3 regions of the Micromonospora sp. WMMD812 genome follow, and region 1 is predicted to be linked to each of the others. Evidence: riboswitches for the same ligand, from Rfam matches in the RefSeq annotation. Region 1 holds a riboswitch; each other region holds the start of a gene.

What was found. Region 1 has a riboswitch for cyclic di-AMP ahead of O7603_RS18860 (hypothetical protein). Riboswitches for the same ligand answer to the same signal wherever they lie in the genome.
Region 2: another riboswitch for cyclic di-AMP. It lies ahead of O7603_RS11295 (C39 family peptidase); the one in region 1 lies ahead of O7603_RS18860 (hypothetical protein).
Region 3: another riboswitch for cyclic di-AMP. It lies ahead of O7603_RS08445 (transglycosylase family protein); the one in region 1 lies ahead of O7603_RS18860 (hypothetical protein).

What each region holds. Positions count from the first base shown of each region.
Region 1 covers NZ_CP114904.1:4,098,987-4,104,709, forward strand. The annotation lists gene O7603_RS18850 (heavy metal translocating P-type ATPase) at 1-834, opposite strand, end outside; gene O7603_RS18855 (YibE/F family protein) at 1,391-2,761, shown strand; cyclic di-AMP (ydaO/yuaA leader) riboswitch at 2,928-3,058, shown strand; gene O7603_RS18860 (hypothetical protein) at 3,063-4,082, shown strand; gene O7603_RS18865 (carbonic anhydrase) at 4,154-4,888, opposite strand; gene O7603_RS18870 (helix-turn-helix domain-containing protein) at 5,085-5,417, shown strand.
Region 2 covers NZ_CP114904.1:2,497,451-2,503,173, forward strand. The annotation lists gene O7603_RS11285 (CDP-glycerol glycerophosphotransferase family protein) at 1-738, shown strand, start outside; gene O7603_RS11290 (alpha/beta fold hydrolase) at 800-1,546, opposite strand; gene O7603_RS11295 (C39 family peptidase) at 1,693-2,535, opposite strand; cyclic di-AMP (ydaO/yuaA leader) riboswitch at 2,766-2,907, opposite strand; gene O7603_RS11300 (hypothetical protein) at 3,193-3,963, opposite strand; gene O7603_RS11305 (hypothetical protein) at 4,101-4,520, opposite strand; gene O7603_RS11310 (acyltransferase family protein) at 4,612-5,723, opposite strand, start outside.
Region 3 covers NZ_CP114904.1:1,847,239-1,852,961, forward strand. The annotation lists gene O7603_RS08430 (DUF72 domain-containing protein) at 1-257, shown strand, start outside; gene O7603_RS08435 (carboxylesterase family protein) at 414-1,829, shown strand; gene O7603_RS08440 (DUF1062 domain-containing protein) at 2,033-2,560, shown strand; gene O7603_RS08445 (transglycosylase family protein) at 2,743-3,381, opposite strand; cyclic di-AMP (ydaO/yuaA leader) riboswitch at 3,384-3,567, opposite strand; gene O7603_RS08450 (DUF998 domain-containing protein) at 3,768-4,436, opposite strand; gene O7603_RS08455 (hypothetical protein) at 4,616-4,945, shown strand; gene O7603_RS08460 (N-acetyltransferase) at 5,005-5,723, shown strand, end outside.

The DNA.
Region 1 (5,723 bases):
CACCGCCTCGTCGACCCGGTGGAGCGCCGTCCAGACCAGCACCGTGACCAGGGCGGTGGCCGTGGCCAGGTAGAAGAGCGCGGCGGCGAACCGGTCGGCGAGCAGCTGCGCGCGGCCGCTGGACTGCTGCGCCTCGGCGACCATCCGCTGGATGCCGGCGAGCGTGGTCTGCTCGCCGACCGCCTCGACCCGCACCCGGAGCGCCGAGTCGGTGGCCACGGTGCCGGCCACCACCCGGTCCCCGACCGCCCGCGGCACCGGACGGGATTCGCCGGTGATCATCGACTCGTCCAGTTCGGCGGCACCGTCCACCACCCGGCCGTCCGCCGGCACCCGACCGCCCGGCCGGACCAGCACCACGTCCCCGACCCGCAGGTCGGCGACCGGGGCCGGCTCGACCCGCCCGTCCGCAGCCACCCGCTCGGCCTGGTCGGGCAGGAGCGCGGCGAGCGCGGCGAGCGCCCCCCGGGCCTGCCCGATGGCCCGCATCTCCTGCCAGTGGCCGAGCAGCATGATGGTGACCAGCGCGGCGAGCTCCCACCAGAAGTCGAGGTCGAAGGCGCCCAGGCTGGTGGCGAGCGACGCCACGTACGCGACGGTGATCGCCATGGCGACCAGCAGCATCATGCCCGGCGCCCGGTCCCGCACCTCGCGCACGGCGCCGACCAGGAACGGCCACCCGCCCCACCAGAACACCACCGAACCCAGCACCGGGCCCACCCAGGACCGGCCGGGAAACGCCAGCTCATAGCCGAACCACTCCATCACCAGGTGGCTGGTGACCACGACCGGCGCGGTGAGCACCAGGCAGAGCCAGAACCGCCGCCGGAACATCTCCGGGTCGTGCCCGGCGTGCTTGTCGTGCCCGCCCCGGCCGCCGTGCCCGCCTCGACCGCCGTGCCCACCCTGACCGCCGTGCCCGCCTGCAGCGGCGCCGTGCGCACCCGCGCCGCCGGCGTGGGCGCCCCGGCCGCCGTGCCCGGGATGGCCGGCGGGCGGCGGTGTGCCGTGATCCGGCGAGGACTGCGACGGGTGCGCGGACATGACTCCACCATGCCCGTCCGGTCGGCCCGCGGGGTTCCTTCCCCGCCACCCGCACCGCCGACACCGGCCGCGCGAACCGGCGTCGGGGGGCGAGCCTGGTTAGCATTCCGACGATGGCTCTCCGGATTCCGTACCGCCCGGCCCGCTCCGGCCCCCCGGCCCGCTCCCGCCGCCGGGCGCCGACCGCCGCCCGCGGCCGGTCCGGCCCGAGCGCCCCGCTCACGGTACGCAGCCGTTCTGCCACCCTCGGCCGTGGTGGGGCGTCCGCTCCGGCGATCGTCCGGCGTCGCTGAACCGATCGTCCCGCCGGCACGTACCCCGCCTCGGATTCGTTGGGAGACTCGCATTGGGCGCCGACCACACCCGTCCCGCTCCGTCCACCCCGCCGCGGGTGCGACGGATCCTCGTCGCGACGGTGGTCCCGCTCGTCCTCGCCACCGTGGTCGCCGCCCTGGTGCTCTGGCCGTGGAACGCGCCGGAGCCGGACGCCGGCGCCGACGTGCCGAGGTACCACGGCACGGTCACCCGGGTGGTCACCGAGCCCTGCCCGCCCGCTCCGGAGAGCCCGGAGGGCACGCCGCAGACCGGATCGGGCCCGTGCGGCACGGTCGGCGTACGGGTCGACAGCGGCCCGCGGACGGGTCAGCAGGTGGAGACCCCGATCCCGGACGGGCCCGGGGCGCCGACCGTCGAGGTCGGCGACGAGATCATCCTGGTCGAGCTGACCGACCCGGCCGACCCCACGTCGAGCAGCTGGAACATCGCCGAGCACCAGCGCGGCAAGCCGCTGATCTGGCTGGCCGTGGTCTTCGCCGCCGCCATCGTCGCGTTCGGCCGGTGGCGGGGCCTGGCCGCGCTCGCCGGCCTGGCCGCGAGCTTCGCCATCCTGCTCACCTTCGTGCTGCCCGGGATCAGCGCGGGCCGCTCGCCCCTGCTGGTCGCGGTGGTCGGCGCCGCGCTGATCATGTTCGTGGTGCTCTACCTGACGCACGGGGTGAATGCGCAGACGTCGGTGGCCGTCCTGGGCACCCTGGGCAGCCTGGTGCTCACCGGAGCCCTCGGCACCGTGGCCACCGCCGCCACCCACCTCACCGGCTTCGGCAGCGAGGACGCCACCACGCTGTCGATGTTCCAGGCCGACGTGGACCTGCACGGTCTGCTGCTGGCGGGCATCATCATCGGTTCGCTCGGCGTGCTCGACGACGTCACCGTCACCCAGGCGGCCACGGTCACCGAGCTGGCCCACGCGAACCCGGGGTTGTCCCGGCTCCAGCTCTACCGCGCGGCGACCCGGGTCGGCCGGGCGCACATCGCCTCGACGGTGAACACCATCGTGCTGGCGTACGCCGGCGCCTCCCTGCCGTTGCTGCTCCTGCTGACCGCCGACTCGCGGGGGGTGAGCCAGATCCTCACCAGCGAGTTCCTGGCCCAGGAGATCGTCCGCAGCGCGGTCGCCACGCTCGGTCTGATCGCCGCCGTCCCGCTGACCACCGGGCTGGCCGCGCTGGTGACCACGGCCGGTCGTGGCGACGCGGCCGAGGACGCCGAGGCGGCGGCGCCGCCCACCCCACCGGCCGCCCGGCCGGCACCGGACCGGGCCGAGGCGCTGGAGGCACTCAGCGCCGGCCGGGCCGGCCCGACACGGAATCCGGAACCATCCCCCGCCGCCCACCCGGGGTGGCCCGACCCGGACAGGAGCACGGACAGCGCATGGTGACACTCCGCAGCGTGATCGCGCGGGCAGGGCGGACTGACGACCGCGTCACTGATCACCCAGCGCAATGGCGAAATGACGCTTTTAGTCGGCATCCGGACGTAGATCCCCAGGAGGACTCTCGGGTAACCTCGCTGCCGGTCACCGACGAAGGCGCGCAGCGGCGCCTGCGGTGCCGCCGCCCAATCGCCACCTGGCGAGCCGGGAACCCAGGTACGTGGGGTGAATCCGCGACAGCGGTAGGGGCCACTTCCGCCCCGAACCCGTCAGCTAACCCGGTCGGCGGTCGACGGAAGGGAACACTGTGACGGCACCCCTACGCCGCTGGTTGACACCTGTGGTGGCCGTGTTCGCCGCGCTCACCGTGCTCGCCGGGCCCCTACCGGCGTCCGCGGCGCCGAACCCGACGACGCCCTCCGGGCACGAGGAGGACGCCGAGCCCAAGCTGCTCACCGATGTGATCGAGCTGACCAACCGCAACTACACGGCGGCGAAGGCCAAGCTCGAGAAGTCCAAGAAGCGCCAGCTGGAGCTGGCCCTCGAGGTGGAGCGGGCCCAGGCCGAGTTGGACGCGCTGGCTCCGCAGGTCTCCGAGATCGCGGCCCAGTCGTACCGGACCGGGCGGATCGGCGCGATGGCGATGCTGCTGGAGAGCAGGTCGCCCGACTCGTTCGTCGAGCGGGCGAACGGCCTCGACGAGCTGAACCTGGTCAACTCGCAGAAGCTGGCCGAGGTCAACGCGGTCAAGAACCGCGCCGAGCTGGCCAAGCTGGCGATCGACACCGAGGTCCGCGAGCAGCAGAAGCAGGCCGCCATCATGGCCAAGCAGAAGCGCGACGCGGACAAGGCGCTGGCCCTGGTCGGCGGCAAGGGCTTCACCGGCGGCCTGGTGTCCGCCACGTCCCCGGTCGCCCGGGTCGGCCCCGGCCGGAGCGCCGACGGCGACTGGAAGCCGGAATCCTGCAGCGAGGACGACCCGACCACGTCGGGGTGCGTCACGCCGCGCACGCTGCACGCGTACAAGGAGGTCAAGCGGGCCGGCTTCAACCGGTTCGTCGGCTGCTACCGCTCCGGTGGCCCCTGGGAGCACCCGAAGGGCCGGGCCTGCGACTGGTCGCTGCAGAAGAGCGGCTTCGCACCGTGGCACAACAACGACACCCGGATGTACGGCAACAACCTCGCCGCGTTCCTGATCCGCAACGCCGACCGGCTCGGCATCTACTACGTGATCTGGAACCGGCAGATCTGGTTCCCGGCAACCGGCTGGAAGTCCTACAGCGGGCCCTCCAACCACACGGACCACGTACACATGTCGCTGCTGTAGCGACCCGCCGGACCCGGAAGAGGGCCGCTCCGCGTAGGCGGGGCGGCCCTCTTCGCGTACGTCCGGAGCGCTCAGACCGCCGGGGCCGCCGTCGGGCCGGGCTGCGGCGGCAGGCCGGACATCATGCCCGGCGGCACCGCGGCGACCTCGTGCACCTCGCCCGCGGCGAGCCGGTACGACATGCCGACCACCGCACAGCGCCCGGCGGCCACCTCGGCGGCCAGCAGCGCGGAGTTGTCGAGCAGGGCCTCGACGGTCTGGGCGATGTGGAGGTCGACGATCCCGTTGATGTCGTCCACCCCCTGGGCGGCGGCCCGGCGGAGGCTGGGCACAACGGCGTCCACCACCGCGCCGAGGTGACCCGGCGGCGGAGCGCCGGTGGCGACCGCGTCCCGGGCCGCCTGCACCGCTCCGCACGAGTCGTGACCGAGCACCACCACCAGCGGAGCGCGCAGCACGGTGACCGCGTACTCGACGCTGCCCAGCACCTCGGGGCCGGTGGTGTGCCCGGCGGTGCGGACCACGAAGAGGTCCCCGAGGCCACGGTCGAAGATGATCTCGGCGGCGAGCCGCGAGTCGGCGCAGCCGACGATCACGGCGAACGGGTGCTGCCCGTCGGCGACGGCAGCCCGGCGGCCGGCGTCCTGGTTCGGGTGGCGGGGGGCGCCGGTCACGAAGCGCTGGTTGCCCGCGCGCAGCTCGGCGAGCGCCTGCTCCGGACCGGGGACCAGCCCCGCCTCCCCCTCCGACTGACCAGGGGTGCGCTGCGCGCCCGGGTGTGCTCCGGACGATCCGGGTCCACTCATCCCCGCACCTCGACTCCCCACGTGATCGGCCTGGTCAACCCGGCCGCAGGCTGCGATCCACGGTCACACCCGGCGCAAGATACGTCAAGGGATACGTGATTTGCATTTCAGGTGTTGGCGGGATGGCGGAACCGGACCGGCCGCCCCGGCCCGCCGCGGGATCGACGAACGGCGGAAACCGCCGCGGGGTCATACCATGTCCGCCATGGCGACAACCGCGAGCGGGTACGGGAGCACCCGGAACTGGACGTTCCTCACCAATCATGGCCACGTGCTGCTCGCCATCGCCCGAAACCCCACCGCCCGGCTCCGCGACGTCGCCGACGAGGTGGGCGTGACCGAGCGCGCCGCCCAGGCGATCGTCGCCGACCTGGAGGCCGGCGGCTACCTGGTCCGCACCCGGGTGGGTCGCCGCAACGAGTACACCCTCAACCCGGCCGGCCGGTTCCGCCACCCGGCGGAGGCGGACCGGGAGGTCGGCGCCCTGCTCGCCCTCTTCGCCGAGAACGCGACACCCGACCGGCGCTGATCCCGGCCACGACGCACGCCGAGCCACCCTCGTCGCCGCTCGACGGATGCTTCGTCTTCGCATGCCGGGCTCTCCCTCGCCGCACGTCGGGCTCCCCTCGCCGCGCGACGGAGGCATCCGTCGTGGCACGCCAGGCTTCCGTCGCCGCTCACGGATGCCTCGGTGCACCGCACGACGCATGCGCCGCCGCACGCCGGACTCCCGGCGCCGCACGACGAGGGCTCCCGTCGCCCTATGACGGGCGCGACGGCGGTAGTCTCAGCGCGTGCGCGAGAGCAGGCGACCGGACGGTGGAAGGGTGGTCCG
Region 2 (5,723 bases), 1.6 Mb from region 1:
CCGGCGGAGAAGTTCGTGGTGGTGGGCCGCCCGCAGGTCGAGTCCATCGGGGTACGCCCGGAGCCGCTGCCCGCCGGAGCGCCCCGGACGGTGCTCTACACCCCGACCTGGACCGGGCACCACGCCGACGCGGACTACTGCTCGCTGCCGGTGGCCGAACCGCTGCTGCGGCGACTGCTCGACCGGGGGGCGACGGTGATCCTGCGCGCCCACCCGTACACCGCCCAGAACCCGGCCTCGGCCCGACAGCTGGGCCGGCTGACCGAGCTGCTGGCGGCGGACCGCGCGCGGACCGGCCGGCCGCACGTCTGGGGCGCGGCCGCCAGCCGGGATCTCAGCCTGGTGGAGTGCGTGAACCGCTCGGACGCGTTGATCTCCGACGTCTCCGGGGTGATCTCGGACTACCTGTACTCCGGCAAGCCCTTCGCGGTGACCGACATGGGTGCCGAGGGCGACCGGTTCCCCGAGCGGTTCCCGCTGGCCGGGGCGGGCTACGTGCTGCGCCGGGACATGACCAATCTGGATGAGGTGCTGGACCGGCTGCTCGGCGCCGACCCGCTGGCGCCGGAGCGTTGGGCCACCCGGCGGCGCTACCTCGGCGACTTCCCGGCCGCGTCGTACGCCGACGCGTTCCTGGACGCCGCACGGCGGGAGCTGGAGCCGGGCTGGAGCCCGCCGGCCCCGCGGATCGCCCCGCCCGTGGAGCCGGACGCGGCGCCCCTGTCCCCCACCGCCTGAGCCGTCGCCTCCCCGAGCTGGCGGCCGCCGCAGAGCGGTGGCCGCCGGCTCGGGGCGCGGCTCAGCGGTACGGGTCGGCCAGCGCGAGCACCGCGGCCGGGTCCTCGACGTGGGCGTTGTGCCCGAGCCCGGGCAGGGTGGCCACCGGCACGCCCAACTCCTTGAGCTGTGCGTCGGTGACCATCGGGTCGTGTTCGCCCCGGGCGAGCAGGACCGGCACGTCCGTGGCGGCCAGCAGGGCCGGCAGGTTCGGCTCGCCCACCGCGAACGCCCCCGGGTCCATCGCCAGCCGCCACCGCCCGTCGACCTGGCGCAGCCCGCCCTCGACCACCGGGTGGTCCGGGGCGAGCAGCCCGGCCAGGCCGGAGACGCGCAGGTAGCGGCGGGCCGCCTCGTCCCGGCTGGCGAACCAGGTGACCGGGCGGTCGGCGAGGTCGCGGGCCTTGGCCAGCTCGGCCTCCGACCAGACGGCCTTGATGCCGAGGCCGATCACCGCGTCCACGGGCAGCCCGCCGGCGCGGGCGGCCAGGGCCAGACCGACCACCCCACCGAGCGAGTGCCCCAACACGACCAGGCGGTCCGTCGGCGCGAGCGCGGTGGCGACCCGGTCGGCCAGTGCGGCGAAGGAGTACCCCGGCAGCGGCGGCGCCCAGCCGTGGCCGGCGAGGTCCGGCGCCAGCCACCGGCCCGGCCACCAACGTTCGAGCAGCGGCGCCCAGGGCAGCCACACCTCACCCGTGGCGCCCATGCCGTGCAGGAGCACCAGGACGGGCGGGCGGTCGGCGCGGGCGCGGGTGTCATCGACCATGAACCGCAGTCTGCCACCGGGCCGGCGCGTCGGGCGAGAGGCGGCCGGCAGATGGCGGGTAGCGCATCCGACATCGGGCGGCGCGGAAACGACATCGGGCGCCGGCCCCCGTGCGGGGTGCCGGCGCCCGACGGAGGCGCGGACGGTCAGGCGGAGTAGCCGCGGCTGGTCATCCAGTTCGCCAGGTCGATGGTGGTGATCCAGTACGACGGGAGCGCCGGGTTCGCCGAGTCGGCGATCTTGACGGTCCGGCCGTTGTCCCGGTAGCCGACCACGGCGATGTAGTGCCCGCCCGAGAAGGAGTGCCAGCCACCGTTGGTGTCGGTGGCGTCGCCGACGATGTTCGCGACCACGCCGCGCCCGTCGGTGATCGCGTTGACCACGTCGGCCTGGAGCTGGTCCATCTGGGCCGGGCTCGGCGCGTTCGGGAACATCCGGGTCCGGTACGGGTTGCCCTTGACGACGGCGTTCAACACGCGGGTGGTGTCCTCGGCGGAGTTGGTGCCCATCTCGGTGGTGCCGAGCTGGGCGGCCAGGTCGTCCTGGCTCCGGTCGACGCCGGCGGCGCTGAGCGCGTTACGGGTGGCGGCCGGGCCGCAGTAGAAGTAGGTCGTCTGCGCCTGGTAGTCGTAGTCCAGGATCTTGCTGGCCGGCGGCTTCGGCGGCTCCGGCTTGCGGGTCAGGTCCGGGTCGGCGGCCTTCTTCGCGGCGGGCGACGCGCTCGACGACGGGGCGCTGGTCGACGGGGAGCCGCTGGCCGAGGGGGTGGTGCGCTCCTGGCCGCGGGAGGCGACGGTGTCGCTGCGCAGCTCGGCGACGGCGGCCGAGGCCTGCTGGGTGGCGGGCGCGTCGTCGGCGGTGCTGAGCAGCGCGCCGGTGCTGGACGCGATCACCAGCGCCGCGGCGGACGCCGCGACGACCTGGAACGGACGCTGGGTGGCGAGACGGCGAAGCTGGCGCTTCAGGGTGTGCTTCACAAGATCCTCCACGGGCTCAGGGGGAGAGCGGTGCACCGCGCCGGAGCCGGGACATGGGCAGGCGCGACCGCGCGGACGTCGTCCGCGGGTGGTGGACCGCTCAGGGGAAGCGCCCGGTGGCCCGGGCGGAAAGGGCGGCTGCCGGGATCAGCTCGCCGTCACGGGACGGGCGAGCGTCGGCACCGCGATGCCGTGGAGGGGCGGGGACCAGCGGGGGATGAAAGGGTGCTGCACGAGGATGGAACTCCTTCCGACACCGCCTACCGGGTTAGCTGACGGATTCGGGCGGGAAGATCGCCCTACCGCGGGCTGTGGCTCGCGGATTCACCCCGGACGTACTTATGGGTCCCCGGCTCGTGGATCACGATTAGGCGGGTCGGCGCGGCGTCGCCTCTTGCGATCGATTACCGCACCGGACGGGCCGACACTACTGGTCGGTACTCACCCTGCCAACCCCATCTCACCTGCGTAAACGTCGATCATGGAAATCTTTTCCGTGCGTACGGACACTGTCGTGCCTCAATGGGACAGGCAGTTCTCGTGGCACCCGAGGGCGACAACCGGACGGGTCGTCGGCAACCTCGCCGGAATCGGCCCGGAATTGGTGCGCCCTGTACCGGCTGACCGTTTCCACCGATCTGTGACCGGGCTCACGGAACATCCCCGCCGTCAACCCACCCGGGCCGGACGCCAACGCCGCGCGGCGGCCGGGCGCGGTGCCGCGGGCTCCCGGCGGGCCGCCGGGACCCGGAGCGGCCGAAGGCGGGCCGTCGCCGCGTACGCCTCGGCGGCGAGGCTACGTGCCGCCTCGGCGGCCAACTCCGCGGCCCGCCACGCCGCGCGCTCCCGCTCCGCCGCGGCCCGGTAGTCGGCCCGCCTGCCGTCCCGGAGCATCCGTGCCAGCAGCACCTCCTGCTCGACCGGGTGCCGGCGGGCGTCCCAGCCGTTGCGGTGGCCGAACACGTCACCGAGCTGCCGCAGGGTCAGATCCCCGCGCCAGTGCGCGGCCGTGGCAGCCCGGTGCAGGTACCGCTCCCTCGCCGCGTACTCGGCCGGTGTGCGGGGGGTCCGAGGCGTCGGCAGGGCAGCCGCGCCGGCGAACCGCCGGGCAGCGCTCTCCGCCGCGTCGTACGCCGCCCAGGCCCGCTCGGCGTCGGTCTGGGCGGCCAGCCAGTCGGCCCGGCGGCGACGGGCGGTCTGCGCGGCCCCGGCCGCCGCGACGGCCACCTCCTCGGCGTACCGGGACAGGTCGGCGGCCTCGGTCTCGGCCAGCTCCCGGTCGCTCGGCCCCCCGGCGGACGGGCCGTCGTCCGGGCGGTCGCGGTGCGGGCGCGCCGCCAGCACGGTGAGCACGGTCAGCGCGAGCACCAGCAGGGCCGACCAGATGGCGGCGGCCTGCGGCACCTCGATCAGAAACTGGTAGAGAACGGTCTTCTCCATGGCGGCACCTCACGGGCTGCGGATGCGGGGGAACCGCACGACCACCGGCGCTCGGGCGGGTGCGGAGCACGAGGGAGGCCGGGGGTGCGGTGGGCAGGGTTCGACAGGTACGGCGGGAGAACGTTCCCGCGGACGGGTCAGGCGGCCGGCGGCGCGCGCGGCGCCCGGACGGCCGGGGCGGGCGCGTGCGGCGCCCGCTGCTGGGCCGCGACGGCGGACGCCGGTGCCGGTGCGGCGGCCACCGCGGGGAGCCCGCCGGGGAGGGCGTCGACCTGGGCGTGGACCACGCCGGGCCGGGCGTCGGCCGGCGCGTGCGGCGGGACCGCCGTGCCCGGACCGGCGGTGCGGGCCAGCTCGACACTGGCGCACGGCAGCGGACCGCCGGGTGTGGACGGTCGCCCGCCGACAGTCACCGGCGGCGCCTCGGGTGCCGCCGATGCCGCCGGTGCCGTCGCCGCCCCGAGGGTCAGCGCGCCGGCGACGGCGAGGCTGGTCAGCAGCCGCGTCGCCCACCGCGCCACCCACCACAGGGGACAGGTGAGCGCGACGGGAAGCACGTGACCACGCTACCGTCGGTGCCGCCTCGTCGCATCGGTGCCGGGCGTGTCGGATTCGCCGCGCCGAGGGCTCCGACCAGCGTGGACGGCGTCAGCGCGTGTCGGCGTACGCCGCCCGTTCGTCGGCTGTGACGACTCCCCCGCGAGGGGCCGGCACGGCGGGCGGGCCGGCCTGGTCGGTGGGCGTCCGGCCCGACACCCCCGACTCGGCCGGATCGGCGGGCGCGGCCGGCGTCCGGGCCGGCGTGGCCGACTCGCCGGAGCCGGCGGGCGGCCCGGCCGTGCCGAGCGGGACCGTGCCCGGCCCGCCGGTCGGGCGGGACCGGCGTGGCGCGAGCCGGCGCATCATCGGCGTCTCGACGTAGCGGTGCAACACTCCGGCGAGCAGCAGGTTCAGCAGCAGGAACCCGAGGACGACGGCGGGACCCCACCACCCGGGCAGGCCGCCGCCCCAGTCACCGGTCAGCCGCAGCACGGTCATCATGACGAAGACGTGCACCAGGTAGAAGGCGAACGACACCTCGCCGAGCCAGACCATCGTCCGGGACCGCCACGGCGAGCGCAGGCCACGTACGTCGGCGTCGGCCGCCGCGGCGATGACCAGGACGTACGCGACGGACAGCAGCGCGGCCCAGAACTCGGCGCGGATCCAGCCGGAGGCGACGACCCAGGTGGCGACGAAGAGGACGGTGGCGAGCGGGAGCCGCGGTCCAACCCAGCGGCCGCGGCGCATCAGCTCGGCGGCGGCCACGCCCATCCAGAACTCCAGCGACCGCGTCAGCGGGAAGACCTGGGTGAACCACCAGCGGTCGGCCTCGGGGACCAGTGTCTGGGCCGGCCAGAGCGCCAGGATCAGCAGCGGCACGGCGACCACCACGGCCCAGAGCAGCCCGGGGCGGGCCCGGCGCACGAACGGCAGCGCCAGCGGAAGGCAGAGGTAGAAGAAGAACTCGCAGGAGAGCGACCAGCTGACCGTGTTGACGCTGTAGAAGTAGCCGGGCGTCGGGTTCCACGCCTGGATGAGCAGCAGGTTCTGCACCGCGGCGCCGGGGTTCACCGGATCGGCCAACCAGAGACCGACCAGCAGGACGAGCGCCCAGAGCACGAGGTGGTTGGGGTAGATCTTGGCGAACCGGCGGCGCCAGAAGTCCCGCCGCCGCTCCCCCGGCCGGGCCGACCAGACCAGCACGAACCCGCTGAGGA
Region 3 (5,723 bases), 2.3 Mb from region 1:
CCCTGACCGACCGGCCGATCGTCCGCTACCTCGGCCGCGACGCCACCGCGCCGACCGTCGAGGGCTGGCAGCACTGGGTGGACGTCACGGCCGAATGGCTACGCGAGGGCCGCTCGCCGACCGTGTTCATCCACACCCCCGACAACGCCGACGCGCCGGTGCTCGCGCGCCGCTTCCACGACGACGTACGGGCGCGGGTGCCCGAGCTCGCGGCACTGCCCGAGCCGATACCCGTCGAACCCTTGACCCTCTTCTGACCGGATCTCCCGGCCCACGCCGATGGCGTACGTCTCATCGGCACGACGCCGCCCGTCGGGCGTCCTCGGCCGGGGCTACGGTGGCGCCGCCGCCTCTGCGGCGGGCGGTCACCGCCGGAGCCGGTGACCGCGGGCCGACGGAAGGCAGGGTCACCAGTGACGTCCGAGCCGCTGACCGACGACGGGCCCATCGTCGCCCGGCGCGGCACCGTCTTTTCCGGCGATGTCGACGCGGCCGCCGGGGACGTGCTGGTCACCGCGCGCGGGGGAACGCTGCGCGGCCAGCGCGCGGACGGCCTGACGATCCTGCGCGGCGTCCGGTACGCGACCGCCGAGCGGTTCGCTCCACCGGTGCCCGAGCGATCCTGGTCCGACGTACGGGAGGCGCGGGAGCACGGCGGCGTCAGCCCGCAGCCGCCGACGCGGTCCGTGGCGACCGGCGGCTGGTCCGAGGTGGGCGTGCAGTCCGAGGACTGCCTGAACCTGACCGTCGTGACTCCGGCCGCCGACGGGGCACGCCGGCCGGTGGTCGTCTGGCTGCACGGCGGCTCGTACCGTTCCGGGGCCGGTTCCTGGGACCGCTACCGGACCGATCGGCTCGCCCGCGAGGGCGACGTGGTCGTCGTCAGCGTGACCTACCGGCTCGGGGCCCTCGGCTACCTGCGGGCGCCCGGGCTCTCCCCCGGCAACCTGGGCCTGCTCGACCAGATCGAGGCCCTGCGCTGGGTCCGCGACAACGCCGCGCACCTGGGCGGCGACCCGGAGAACGTGACGGTGATCGGCCAGTCGTCGGGTGCGCACTCGGTCGCCTGCCTGCTCGGCGTGGCGCAGGCGCGGCCGCTGTTCCGCCGGGCCGTGTTGCAGAGCCCGCCGCTGGGCCTGGGCCTGGGCGGCGCCGCCACCGCCGGGCGGGTCGCCGAACGTTTCCTCGCGCGGCTGGGGCGGGACCCGCACGACGCCTCGCTTGCCGAAGTGGTGACCGCGCAACGGTTGGCCGAGAAGGACCTGGCCGCGCGGCTCAGGTTCGGGCTCGCCCCGGCGTACGGGCCGGTGGCGGGCACCGATCCGCTGCCCGACGTCCGGGGTTGGCGGGAGGCGTGCCGGGCCGGCGCGGAGAACCTCGAGGTGGTGCTGGGCACCACGCACCGGGAGATCGCGTACTTCCTCGCCGGCGGTCCGCTGTCCCGGCGCGTGCCGCTGGTCGGACGTGCCGCCGAGGACGGGCTGATCGGGTTGGCGACCCGACGCGTCTTCGCCCGGCCCACGATGCGGTTCGCACGTCAGCTGGCGGCGGCCGGCGCGCGGGTCTTCGCGTACCGCATCGACGGCGCGGGCTCGACGTCGCCGTACCGGGCGTGCCACTGCAGCGACCTGCCGCTGCTGTTCGGCGACGAGGCCGCGTGGGGGCAGGCGCCGATGCTCGCCGGTCAGAGCTGGGCCGAGGTGACCGACCGGAGCGCCCCGCTGCGCGCGGCGTGGCTGTCGTTCGTGGCCCGCGGCGCGGACGCGTTGGCCGAACACGGCTGGCCGGCGTACGCGGGCCGGGGCGGCCACATCCACCACTTCGCCTAGTCCAAAAACCGGTGGAACAGCGCCGCTGTGCGCCATTACCGTGCTGCCGAACCAGGTCGTCTAGGCAAGGACGTGCCGTTGTACACCCTGTGAGACCTCCCGAGCGCTGATCTGTCGCGCGTCGCGCATCTGCGCCGCGCTCCTTTTTGCTGCGGACTTCTCACTGGAACCGGTGTACTTCTGTGCTCAATAACTGGGTTGTCGTGCCCACCTGCCTGCCGCTCGTTCTCCGCCGTTGCCACACGTGCGCGTCCGGGCGCTTCCAGGCAAGCGGCAAATTTCGCGTCAACGCTAACCACAAGCTGATCGACGCCTGGCTCCTCGTGCTCTGTACCGGTTGCGGGGAAACGGCGAAGCTCACGGTCCTGGAGCGGATGACTGTGCGCTCCGTACGACCTGAGCTGCTGGACCGGCTGCATGACAACGACCCTGGCCTGACAGCTGAGCTGCTCCAGGATCCGGTCGTGCGGCGTCGTAATCGCATCGCCCTGGACTGGGACAACGCCTGGCGCCTCGACACCGGCGGATCGGATCACCTGGACCGCGAGGTGGTCGACGTCTCGGTCCGCTTCGCGGCGCGGATCCCGGTCCGGCCGCTGCGACTGATCGCTGAAGGTTGCGGTCTTTCCCGGGCCGAGGTCGAGCGACTGGTCACGGAGGGGAAGGTCGTTTCGGCTGTCCGGCTGAGCGGCAAGCTCTCCGGCGACTTCACCTTCACGCTCAAGCGCTGAGTCCCTTCTCGGGACCAGGGGCCGGTCCGGCACGATCCGCCGGACCGGCCCCGGACGCCCGGACAAGGCTCTGGCCCGGTGGACGGATCCACCGGGCCAGAGCCACCGTCACCGGTCCGCGAACCCGGATCCCGAACCAGGATGACGAGCCCGCGGACCGGAGCCTGCGTCGCGCGAGGTTGTCAGAGGCTGAGCCGCTGGCCCGGCAAGATCAGGCCGGGGTCGTCCCCGACGACCTGCTTGTTGCGCTGGTAGAGCGACTCCCAGCCACCGGACACGTCGTGGGCGTCCGCGATCTGCGACAGCGTGTCGCCGGGCCGCACGACGTACGCGTCACCGCTGGTCGTCGGCGCGCTGCGCCGGTCGCCGCGGGTGCCGGAATTCTCCCCGCCCGACTTCGCGCCGCCGGACGACCGCTCCGACGTCGTGGTGGACTTGCCGGTGGACTTCGACGTCGAGCCGCCCTTCTTCCCGCAGGTCGGCCAGGCACCGATGCCCTGACCGTCGAGCACCTTCTCGGCGACGGCGATCTGCTCGCCGCGGCTGGCGAGGTCGGCGCGGGCGGCGTACCTGGTGCCGCCGTAGCCCTTCCAGGTGCTCTGCGAGAACTGGAGGCCGCCGTAGTAGCCGTTGCCGGTGTTGATGTGCCAGTTGCCGCCGGACTCGCACTGGGCGATGGCGTCCCAGTTGACCGCGGCCTGGGCGGGTGCCGCCGTACCGAAGAGAACGACGGCGCCGGTGACGGCCCCGGCCGCGAGGGTGCCGACGACGACGCGGCGGGTGTTCACGGCCCGGTGGCGGGCGTTGTACGTAGCTGACATGGTGATGTGTCCTCCACGCCGACGAGGTGAGCTGTCGGGTTCGGGCCGAGGAGCCCGGCCGCCGGTGGGCGGCTTCACCCCGAGGTGCCGCGAGCGGTCCGCTGGGCACCGAGGAACCTGGGTCCCCCGCTCCTGCCCGGGTGACGAGTGCCGACGACCGGCGGCAGGATTAGGCGTTACCGGTCTCGGTGTCCGCGTTCGCGAACTCGACCGTCGTTAGGCACCGTTGGCGGCGATCGCCCACTTCGTGTGAATCTCTTTACCGGTCCACGCGGGACGGTGCCGCCTCGGGTTGCGAACCCCGCCCGGCCGTGCAAGTGACCCGCCGGTGGTGCCATGGCGGCGCGCGGCCATGGCGCCGTCGGATCCGGCGACCTTGGCCGGTGTCACTCGTCCTCCGCACGGACCAGCTGCGCGAGGACGACGAGCCAGCCGGAGATGATCACCGCTCCGGCGGCGAAACGGAGGCTCGCGCTCTGCTCGCCCCACGGCGGGACGGTGAGCACGAACGCGGCGACGCCGCTGGCGGCGCTGTAGGCCGCCCACCCAGGTCTTTGCTGGCCGACGAAACGGCGGGCGAACAGCAGGCCGGCCGCGATCAGCGAGAGGAACGCGGCGGCGCCGCAGACCGTGTGCAGGACGCTGCCCGTGCTGATCTGGTCGGGCAGCCCGTCGGGGGCGCCGGGCGGCCAACCGAACGCGGGGTCGGGTCGGAAGATGCCACCGCCGACCATCGCCACGGCGTACACCGCGACCAGCACCGGCCCGGCCGTGCCCGCCCGGCCGGGCCGCAGCGCCTGCCACAGACCCACCGCGAACGCGCCGGAAAGCAGACCGGTGACGACGAAGGCCCCTGTCTGCAGCCAGCCGAGGTCACCCAGGGTGAGGGCGCTGATCGCGTGCCGACGGAGGTCGAAGCCGGGCCGGGTGAGGGCCTGCGCGAACGACAGGACGGGGAAGACCAGACCGGCGAGGGTGCCGCAGGTCAGCAGGAGCCGGGTTCGGCGGTGACGGACCGGGGTGTTTCCATGACGGATGGCGACGGTTGATCTCATGGGCGGCGTCCTTTCGTGACGGCTGTGACATGCCGACGAACGGAGTGCGGGCGGATCGACAGCGTCGGAGAGAATTTCGTGGACGGGAACCGGGCAGGTCAGGCCGCCGCGCTGTCCAGGTTTGCCGGGGGGAGTCAGCGGTGAAGGTAGGGCGGCACAGATATCTGAGGGGGACCGCCATGTCCGAGACAAGCCACAACGACAGCGCCGACCGTCCCGACGGGGTGACCGACCCACTGCTGTGGCGGCTCGCCCTCGGGGTGGCCGACGCGCACGAGCCCGACGGCGAGGGCGGCTGTCGCAACCTGCTCTGCGACGGCGAGGCGTGGCCGTGCACGCCGTGGAACAACGCCCAGCGGGCGCTGCAGATCGCGCAGGCCGAGGAGTCGGCGGAGGCGACCGGCGAGACGGTGGCTTACCCCGGCTGGTCGGGCGTTCCGGTGCGGCCGGCGGCCCGTCGAGCGGGCGCGGCGGCGCGTGCGTCGGAGGCGACCGCCTCGGCCGCCTGACGCGCTGCGGCCACGAATATGCCGTGCACACCGGGGGTCGACCCTCTACGGTTCCGGCCGTGACCCTCGACATCGTGTGCCTGGCGGACCGCCCGGACGTCGCCCCGCTGCTCGACGAGGACTTCGAGGGCGCGTGGCCGCCGTTCATGCTCTGGGATCCGATGGGCGCCGTGTACTACACCGTGGCCCACGACCTGTACCCGGAGTTCGTGTTCGCCGCCATCGACACCGACGAGCCGGGCCGCGCCGTGGCGCGGGCGTACGCCGTGCCGTTCCGCTGGACGGAGGACGAACTGCCCGACGGCGGCTGGGACCGGGTGATCCAGCGGGCCGCCATCAACCGGCTCAGCGGCGCCGACACCAACATCGTGTCGGCGCTGGAGATCTGCATCCGCCCCGACCGGCGCGGCGGCGGGCTGTCCGCGCTGATGCTCGACGCGATGCGCCAGGGCGTGGCGAAGCGCGGCTACGACACGCTGGTCGCACCGGTCCGTCCGAGCGGCAAGCACACCCGACCGGACCTGCCGATGACCGAGTACGCCGCCCAGCTCCGCCCCGACGGCCTGCCGGTCGACCCGTGGTTGCGGGTCCACGTCCGCGCCGGCGGCACCATCGAACGCGTCGCTCCCCGCTCAATGACGATCACCGGAACGCTCGCCGACTGGCGCCGCTGGACGGGCCTGCCGTTCGACACCAGCGGGCCGGTGCGCGTGCCGGGCGCCTTGGTGCCGGTACAGTGCGACGTGGCGCACGACTATGCCGTCTACGTCGAGCCGAA